DNA from 3 places in the Fictibacillus arsenicus genome. Region 1 is predicted to be linked to each of the others. Evidence: predicted binding sites of a transcription regulator. Region 1 holds the regulator's gene; each other region holds the start of a gene.
The links. Region 1 encodes CtsR, which represses protease genes until heat stress. Its sites were predicted from a motif close to ATGGTCAATAAAGGTCAAACA; they were not measured.

Region 1 (3,283 bases):
CTGGAGTTAGAACTTCACCTGCATATTGTTGAAGAAAACCTGGTTGTGTAAGTATCATAAGTTCATTTAAGATTGTTTTCGAAATTCCAGGCAAGATTTCTAAGTCGATGCCAAGCCTTACATCTGATAAGCATTTGGCAGCTTCTTTCGATTGGATAATCCTGCTGTTTTCCAACGTCCCCAATGAACGATATAACTTATCTTCAAGCTGTAGTTTCAAACCATCCTGCAGCTGTTTTCTTGCAGCACGTTCTTGCTGTATAACCTGCATGACGACACCAGCTAGATCTTCCATTATATCCTCTTCTGACTTGCCTAGTGTCATCTGATTTGAAATCTGAAAAATATTCCCCTGCGCTTCTGTTCCTTCACCATATATTCCTCTAACGGCTAATCCAAGCTGATTAATCGCCGGAATAATGCGGCTCATCTTCTTTGTCAGAACCAAAGCGGGGAGATGCATCATGACCGAGGCTCTGAGTCCTGTTCCCACGTTAGTCGGACAGCTCGTTAAATATCCTCGCTTTTCATCGAATGCGTAATCTGCATTTCTTTCAATAAAATCATCGATTACATTTGCTTTATGAAGCACTTCTTCGAGTTGAAAACCTGGTGCTAAGCATTGAATGCGGATATGGTCTTCCTCATTCAGCATGATGCTGACTGACTCATCCTCATTCATAAGCACAGCCCCGTACTTTGCCTGTTCAGCAAGATTTGGGCTTATAAGGTGTTTCTCAACAAGTACCCGTTTTTCAATCGGTTTTAACTTTTCCATTACCAGCATTTCCAAATTTTCTGCTTCTGGTACATCCTTTTCTTGATTTATGAAAGATGAAATGGATGAAATCACTTCATGAGCAGATTCTTTGTCTGCTGCGATAGGAAAAACAAACTGCTGAAGATTTCTTGCAAGTCGGACACGGCTTGAGAGAACAATATCTGATTCGGGTCCTTCCCTTTTCATCCAGGGACTGATCGCATCACTGATAAATCGCTCTAGAGACATAAGTTTACGTATCCCTCCCCTGCTGCAAGCGGTGCTCAATTTCTCTTATTTCATCTCTTGTTTCAGCAGCTTTTTCGAATTCCTCATTCAATATATACTGCTGCATGGCTTGCTTTAATTGCTGAAGCTGCTTTTTTTCTTGAATACTGCTTCCTGCCCGTAATGGGATTTTCCCCGCATGCAATGTATTGCCGCCATGAACCCGTTTGAAGATAGGATTTAATTTGGATTCAAAAGCTTTATAGCAATTATCACATCCAAAACGGCCAATTTTAGCAAACTGATAATAACTCATTCCGCATTTTTCACAGGCTAACGATGGCGGAATAAAGTTAGATGATGGTGTATTCGGAACATGTCCATCACCATGCAGAAGACCAGAAAGCAATTGGTGAATGGAAAAGGAATTCGACCCCGGCAGGAATTCTCCTTTTTCTTTAGCACAATGTTCACAAATGTGAAATTCTGTTTTCTCACCATTTATGATCTTAGTAAAATGCAATGAGGCTTCACGTTCATGGCATTCTTCACAATTCATTCTGCTCCCTCCCTTTATATAGAATGAAAAAAAGGGCTATGTGGTTCTATATTTTAAAGTTTTTATCATAGCTTTTAAAAGTTCTGCACGCAATTCATCTCTATCTGGAAGATTCAGCTTTAAGATGGAACGGTCCATAACGCTCAACATCAGCCTCGCTTCACGTTCACGGACAATGTTTTCCTCCAGTAGTCTCTTAATTACATTTTCTGCGTTGCCTTGTGATATCCTTTCACCAATCAAGGTTGTTAAGTGATCGATAAGATGTGCGGAGCTCTCGGTTCGAACTTTCATGATCCGGATATAACCGCCTCCACCTCTTTTACTTTCCACCACAAAACCTTTTTCAACCGTAAATCTCGTGTTGATTACATAATTTATTTGAGAAGGTACGCATTGAAACCTTTCAGCAATATCTGTCCGTTTAATCTCGATGGCCAAATCGTTTGTGCTTGAGAGAATTTGCTTCAAATAATTTTCAATCACATCTGAAATATTCCTCATTTCCCCTCCCCCTTCTGACTTTGACTAACTTTGACTATACTCTTATTATAGCCAGGTTTTTTCTGAAAATGCAAATCTCTATGCCTCCATTATTGCCTCATGAGTCGTGCTTTAACCTGTATGATTCTGTCGAAAAGATGGTGGTTTTGGAGGCATGATGGGATTTGCTGATGTGGTTTTTTTGATGGGATGGTTGTTAGGTGAGCCTTTTGATATTGTGGAAGTGGATGGAGGTTATATAACTAAAGAGACTTGATTTTGCTTCGTTTAGACTTCATTCGGAGATTGTGAATCTCTGATTGATATAGCAATTGTAGATATTGTTTTGTTTTCTGCCGAGGGATTCATTAGGGGTAAAGTGTTTTCAGGCTGTAATTTTATTTTCTAGGCTGTAATTTGGATTTATAGGCTGAAATTTATATTTGTAAGCTGTAATTTTTTGCTTTTCAAGCTGTAAATTTTCATTTATAGACTTTTCGACAAAAGTGAGGTCGATCAGCTATCTTCTTCACCGCTGATATTCTCCGATTTAGATGGAGACTTATAAATTTTTTTGAGAACTTATAACGGTTCGGCTACTGTTTTTTGAACCTCAACTACTAGTCGTTTCTCGTCCCAATTTTACTTCTTTTAGGTAACCAGCATGGATTTTCTATAAAAAAGCTGTTGTTTTCTTTCTTTTTAACACAAAAAAAGAAGATGGATCTTCATCCATCTTCCTCATTGCCTAGCGACGTCCTACTCTAACAGGGGGAGACCCCCAACTACCATCGGCGCTGAAGAGCTTAACTTCCGTGTTCGGTATGGGAACGGGTGTGACCTCTTCGCCATCATCACTAGACCTAACCATGACGTTAACCATGATTTTATTAAGTTTGAGAGGTTGTTCTCTCAAAACTAGATACGACGTTTCCAAACGTTTCATACAATATTAAGGATAAGCCCTCGACCGATTAGTATCTGTCAGCTCCACGTGTCACCACGCTTCCACACCAGACCTATCAACCTCATCATCTCTAAGGGGTCTTACTCACTTAACGTGATGGGAAATCTCATCTTGAGGGGGGCTTCATGCTTAGATGCTTTCAGCACTTATCCCGTCCACACGTAGCTACCCAGCTATGCCCCTGGCGGAACAACTGGTACACCAGCGGTGTGTCCATCCCGGTCCTCTCGTACTAAGGACAGCTCCTCTCAAATTTCCTGCGCCCGCGACGGATAGGGACCGAACT
Region 2 (3,283 bases), 730 kb from region 1:
CCTGCAGCTGTTCAGACAGTTCTTTAAGCATCAGGTCAACAATTTTCACAAGATGTTCTTCTTTTAATGATTGGAATTGAACGATGCTGTCAAAACGGTTAAGAAATTCAGGTTTAAAATATCCGCCTAATGAATCAAGGATGTGAGTTTCTTTTTCCAATTGTTCAGCGTTAAAACCAAGTTTCTTTGTTTGTTTAACAGATGCTCCTGCGTTGCTTGTCATGATGATTACTGTATCTTTAAAGCTTACTGTACGTCCTTGGCTGTCTGTTAATCTTCCGTCTTCCATGATTTGAAGGAACATGTGCTGAACGTCAGGATGTGCTTTCTCAATCTCATCCAGTAATAGAATGCTGTATGGTTTTCGGCGCACTTGCTCTGTTAATTGACCAGCCTCTTCATGTCCTACATATCCTGGAGGTGAACCAATCAATTTAGAAACGGCATGTTTCTCCATGTATTCACTCATGTCCAGGCGAATCATGCTGTCTTCATCACCGAAAAGCTCTTTAGCCAATGTCTTCGTTAATTCAGTTTTACCAACACCTGTAGGTCCTACAAACAAGAACGATCCGATTGGACGTTTCTTCGCTTTTAGACCTGCACGGCTTCTGCGAATCGCTTTTGCGACTTTTTCTACCGCTTCTTCTTGTCCGATAACTTGTGATGATAACTTTGAAGCCAATTCTTTCATTTTAGATTGTTCATCATTTTGCAGCTTGCGAACCGGAATGCCTGTTTTGTATTCTACAATGTTTTGAATATCCTCAATTTGAATGATTGCTTCGTTTTTATCTTCTTCCTGTGTCTTCAGTTTTTCTTCGAGCATAAGTTCTTCCTGGCGCAGTTTCGCAGCTAATTCATAGTTTTCATCAGCAGCTGCTTTTTCCTTTTCTTTAACGATCTCTTCCAATCTCTCTTCAATCGAAGACTTTTCAATCTTAATATGCTGAAGATTGCTCTTTGAACCTGCTTCATCCATTAGATCAATCGCTTTGTCAGGTAAGAAACGATCCTGAATATAGCGGTGTGAAAGCTGAACACATGCTCTTAGTGCATCTTCAGTGAACTTAACTTGATGATAGTCTTCATATCGAGGAGCCAGACCTTTTAAGATTTCAATTGCTTCATCTACTGTAGGTTCATTGACGATAATCGGCTGGAATCGGCGCTCCAGTGCAGCGTCTTTCTCGATCTGACGGTACTCTTTAATTGTAGTAGCACCGACCATTTGAAGTTCACCGCGGGCTAATGCAGGCTTTAAAATGTTTCCGGCATCCATTGAACCTTCTGCCGAACCTGCCCCTACGATCTGATGGACTTCATCTACAAACAAAATGACATTTTTGCGCTTTTGAAGTTCAGCAATCAGCTGCTTCATACGCTCTTCAAACTGACCTCTTACTCCTGTATCTGCTACTAATGAAGCAACATCTAACAGATAGACTTCTTTATTCAACAGCTTACCCGGCACATTGCCTTCTACAATTTTAGTAGCAAGTCCTTCTGCTATTGCTGTCTTACCGACACCAGGCTCACCAATTAGTACCGGGTTGTTTTTTGTACGTCTGTTCAATATCTCAATCACACGGCGTACTTCTTTTTCACGCCCGATAACAGGATCAATGATTCCTGCCTTAGCAGCGTCTGTTAAGTTTCGGCCGAATTTATCTAAAAAGCCTCCGCCTCGTTTTCCTTTTTGAGTTTGCTGATGCTGATGATTGTTTTGATCAGTAAATGCCTGACCACTCATCATTTGCTGAAATATATCATCGAAAGAAGAGAAGTTCATGTTCATTCCTCCCCCAGTATTCATCTCTTGTTTTACTTTATGGTAACAATCAGAGCAAAGTACAAATTGCTTCTTCTCTTTATTCATGGAAATACTCATTTGGATTGTAGCAGGATTAACTTCACATTGTTCACAACGCATATTTGTAACCCCCTCAAATTATTTTATTTAGCTTGCGATAAACGCTGCGCTGATTATAATTTTCGATGAAAGTTTGACTTTGACTTTCTTTGACCTTTCATCTTTAATCATATTATACTTTGACCTTTTTTGACTTTCAAGTATTTTGTTTCACTTTAATTTACTTTCTATTCCATGTTTTATATTTGTTTTTGAAGAGCTTCGTGGACAAGTTGATTGGAGCGTAAGGTGCGAGACTCCTGCGGGATCAGTGGGACAGGTGAGACTCCTAGGGGCGCAAAGCGCGAGGAGGCTCACCGCCCGCCCCGCGGAAAGCGAGTACTTGGAGCGGAAATCAACCACTTTCAATAGCAACATGTTTTACGAAGACCTTCAAAAAATAAAAAGAGATGAGCTCTTAACTCATCTCTTCCCCAATTTACTGCCAATTAAAAGTAATTTTTTGACGATAATCTTCTGTTTCGCCTTTTGGAGTCAGCCAGACCTCTAATTCATATGTTCCTGCTTCTAAATCTTTGACTAAAATGTCTTGTTTAAACGTATCCGCCTGCTTTAACTTTAAAGAAGATAACACCTGCATGAACATATGGTTCTTCGAATACTGGTAGACGATTTTGCCATTCTTGTCCTTGATCACGTAATCAAACTTCTGGCTTGTTGGAAATTGAAATACTTTTTCTTTTTCTGTTTGATTTTTCAATTCATAACGAAATAGAATTCCTTTTTCATTCTGCTGCTCCAACACTTGAATCGAAGACTCGATACTTCCTGCAACGATTCCATTCTGGCCTTCTTCAGGACGATCTTTCTTTTGATTTTGTTTCCCATCACCCATCACCGGCTCTTCTCTCCCCTCGGATTGGTTCGAGCTGTCAGTCTTTCCGCAGCCCGATATGGCTATTGAAATACATATTGCTAAAAGTATAACACTTAACACATTTGTGCGTTTTGGCACCATGATCACCTCATCAGTTAGTTTGGGCATATATGCTGATTTTCATGTTTAGAAAGGATTTTTGTATGTGTTTATGTAAAATAGAACTATAACAACAAAAGGAGCGTGTTTTTCTTGAATATTGCACAAGCGGATCTTTTGCTCGAAATGAAAAAACGCACATCTGAAAAACGAGCCACACAAAATGAAACAATCCTTAGACAGCATAGCAGTGATGAATCTTACCACAGCCCTGTATTGCCTGATGTAGTAGTATACCCTGCTTCGGCAGAAGAAATTTCTTCTATTATGTCATTCGCAAATGAAAACAAAATTCCTGTCGTGCCTTTTGGAGCAGGCTCCAGCCTGGAAGGTCATTGTATTCCTGTTAAAGGAGGCATCTCTCTTAACTTTCA
Region 3 (3,283 bases), 970 kb from region 1:
TTGTAAAAGGGATGCATAGCTTTCATTCAGCTTCAAGACTGGTGAATATTGTTCGTTGATCAAAATACGAAGCTTCCCGCTTTCCACTGACACTGACACATCTGGATATAAGTACGACTGTTCATCCGCTGGTGAAAAAGCTGCTCCCGGCCGTGGATCTAATGTCTGAAGAAAATCTGCCGCTTCTTCAATCTGCTGCGGGGAGACATTAAGCAGTTCAGATAAGGTTTTGATTTTACGTTCTGCTAGCAGTTCTAAATGCTGATCTACGATTATGTAGCTTAATGTGTGTTCAAGATTTTGTTCAGAAAGCTGGATTAAAAGGCACTCTCTTAAACTGCGGGCACCGATGCCAGTCGGTTCTAACTTCTGCAGCATCGAGATAAGTTCTTCACACTTCTCTATGGATGCTGTAAATCGAGTTGCTGTCTCTTCAGCCGTTACAGTCAGATAACCATTTTCATTCAAGCTTAATAAAAGATAATTAAATATTTTCCGATCCTGTTCCTGAAGAGGAAGCAAGATTGCTTGTTTATATAGATAGTCATACAGGGTTTCTTGTTCGATGATCAGATGGTCGTAACTCTGTTTATCGGCTGATTGACCGCTGACTCCATTTTTACGTACGCTTTTTTTCAGCGTTGTAAACATGCCTTTAGGCTCGGAAATTTCGATTAACGGATTTTCTAAAGCCTGCTCTTGCAGATAGGAAGTAAGTTCATAACTAGGAACTTGTAAAATGGCGATGGCCTGGCGTAGTTCAGTTGTCATGACGAGATTCATGCTCTGCTGTTGGTACAAACCCATTTCCATTTTGTATCCCTCCCCCTATTCATGATACTACAGATGTAAGCGCTATACATCCTACAAAATTTGGCGGTGATTGAATTGAAATGAGAATTGACTGGGGTCTGTCCCGGGACTGACCCCAGTCAATTCTCATACAATTTTAAGGGTACAAAAAAATGCCAGCACCGCCCGGGGGCAGTCTGGCATTCTAAACTTTACTATTAAAGTTTTGTTACGTTAGCAGCTTGTGGTCCACGCTCGCCATCAACGATTTCGAAAGATACTTCTTGTCCTTCTTCAAGAGACTTGAAGCCTTCTGATTGAATCGCAGAAAAGTGAACGAATACGTCGTTTCCGCCTTCAACTTCGATGAAGCCGAAACCTTTCTCAGCGTTAAACCATTTTACTTTACCATTTTGCATGGGTGTTTCCTCCTTACAAACGCTATGTAAGCGTTTTAACTCTTTTAACCGTATTACTATGTAAATAAAAAGGCATAAAAAAATGCGTACTCATCTGAATAATCAGAAGCGGATTTAAGTGTTCCACTTCTTATTCAAAAAGTACGACCGCTTTAAATCCAAACATATTCACACCGTAAATGGTTAAATAAATTATAACATGCCTAAATTTAATTGTCAAAACTAGGGATGATTTTTTTCATTTGATTTTGATTAGGCACAAGAATAGGCTATGATAGATAAGGGTTTTATATACATATAAATTATTTAGTTTCCACTTTGAATTAGGAGGATAACATGAGCGAAGCATTTTCAGTACCTTATTTTAAAGAAAACTTTCAGCAATTTATAGAAAGAAATAAAGACGTTTTTACAAAAACACACGCGATGAACGCCTATTATCGTTCTATTGTTGGGACACTTATTAATGACAACTTGAATAAAAACAGTGAGATCGTTCGCCGCATCCGTAATTTAGAAACAGCTTATATCGAAATTAAAAACCAAAACTAAGCTTAGTTATTTAAGAAAAAGGGTAATGTTTTCACATCCAGAGGTTTAAAATCCTACTCCTAGCGGGCATTATGATGATAGCCCATACATAAGGTTTAAGAAGGATATTATGCATAGGTTGGCGAAATGAAAAGTTAAACAGCATATCGTTTGACCTTGTTTGACCTTTTTTGTATGATGACAATACAGTTTAAAGTGAAAAAGGAGAAGGAGGATTTCCATGAACTTAATTCCAACAGTAATTGAACAAACGAACCGTGGGGAGCGCGCTTACGATATCTACTCCCGATTATTAAAAGACCGTATTATTATGCTTGGTAGCGCGATCGATGACAACGTATCAAACTCAATCGTTGCACAGCTTTTATTCCTAGCTGCTGAAGATCCTGATAAAGACATCTCGTTATACATAAACAGCCCAGGTGGATCGATCACAGCTGGTATGGCGATCTATGACACAATGAACTTCATCAAGCCGCATGTATCAACAATCTGTATCGGAATGGCTGCATCCATGGGTGCATTTCTGCTTGCTGCAGGTGAAAAAGGAAAGCGTTACGTTCTTCCAAACTCAGAAGTAATGATTCACCAGCCACTAGGCGGAACTCGCGGTCAAGCGAGCGACATCGAAATCCACGCTCGCCGCATTATCCAGATGCGTGAACAGCTAAACAAAATCTTGGCTGAAAAAACTGGCCAGCCGCTTGAAGTGATCGAGCGCGACACAGACCGTGACAACTTCTTAACTGCTGAATCTGCTGTAGAATATGGTTTAGTTGATAAGCTGATTACTTCAGTAGACAGCACAGATATAAAAAAATAAGTGTATAAAAACAGGACCGCTAAGGCGATCCTGTTTTTTTGTTTGCAAATAATTAAATGACAGCTACAATTTTTCCTTTAACATGTCTTTCTGAAAGTTTGATAAGCGCAGCCGGCACTTCTTCTAACGTTATTTTTTCTGAAATCATTGTAGATAGCTTGCCTTCAACAACGTGATTGGCTAATTCTTCATTCATTGCTGCTAAATCTTTTTGTGCTTCAATATTATTTGAAAAACGAGCTGCGCCAAGTGCGATTTCATGAATGGTGTCTTCACCGAATGGACAAACTGGGCATTTGTATTTGTCTGGGGTCTGTCCCCCCTTCGATTGCTTTGAGCATTGCCTTGGCTTTGTTTACGGTTTCTTCGTATTCCCGCTCTGGTACAGAGTCTGCTACGACTCCTGCTCCAGCTTGGACATACGCTTTTCCGTCTTGGAAAACGATTGTCCGAATGGCGATACATGAGTCCATTTGGCCATTAAATCCTAGGTAGCCGATTGCACCTCCATAGACGCCCCGTGCTTCTTTTTCAAGTTCGGAGATAATCTGCATCGCCCTTACCTTTGGAGCACCTGATACGGTACCTGCTGGCATACATGAACGAAGCGCATCAAAGAAATCTTTATCCTTTTTCATTTTTCCTTTTACATGCGAAACGATGTGCATCACATGGGAATATCGTTCGATCTCCATAT

Region 2: a site for CtsR is predicted at 2,050-2,070, ahead of ABE41_RS04360 (ATP-dependent Clp protease ATP-binding subunit). Genes of this name have one in related genera too.
Region 3: a site for CtsR is predicted at 1,911-1,931, ahead of clpP (ATP-dependent Clp endopeptidase proteolytic subunit ClpP). Genes of this name have one in related genera too.

Annotation. Positions count from the first base shown of each region.
Region 1 is NZ_CP016761.1:85,378-88,660, reverse strand. Features, by position in the region: gene ABE41_RS00475 (protein-arginine kinase McsB) at 1-1,009, opposite strand, end outside; gene ABE41_RS00470 (protein-arginine kinase activator protein McsA) at 1,014-1,547, opposite strand; gene ABE41_RS00465 (CtsR family transcriptional regulator) at 1,584-2,051, opposite strand; rRNA gene rrf (5S ribosomal RNA) at 2,777-2,892, opposite strand; rRNA gene ABE41_RS00455 (23S ribosomal RNA) at 2,985-3,283, opposite strand, start outside.
Region 2 is NZ_CP016761.1:811,468-814,750, reverse strand. Features, by position in the region: gene ABE41_RS04360 (ATP-dependent Clp protease ATP-binding subunit) at 1-1,933, opposite strand, end outside; gene ABE41_RS04355 (BsuPI-related putative proteinase inhibitor) at 2,352-2,891, opposite strand; gene ABE41_RS04350 (FAD-binding oxidoreductase) at 3,036-3,283, shown strand, end outside.
Region 3 is NZ_CP016761.1:3,173,469-3,176,751, forward strand. Features, by position in the region: gene rpoN (RNA polymerase factor sigma-54) at 1-813, opposite strand, end outside; gene cspD (cold-shock protein CspD) at 1,011-1,211, opposite strand; gene yvfG (protein YvfG) at 1,548-1,763, shown strand; gene clpP (ATP-dependent Clp endopeptidase proteolytic subunit ClpP) at 1,984-2,586, shown strand; gene ABE41_RS20755 (zinc-binding dehydrogenase) at 2,639-2,851, opposite strand; gene trpE (anthranilate synthase component I) at 2,859-3,283, opposite strand, start outside.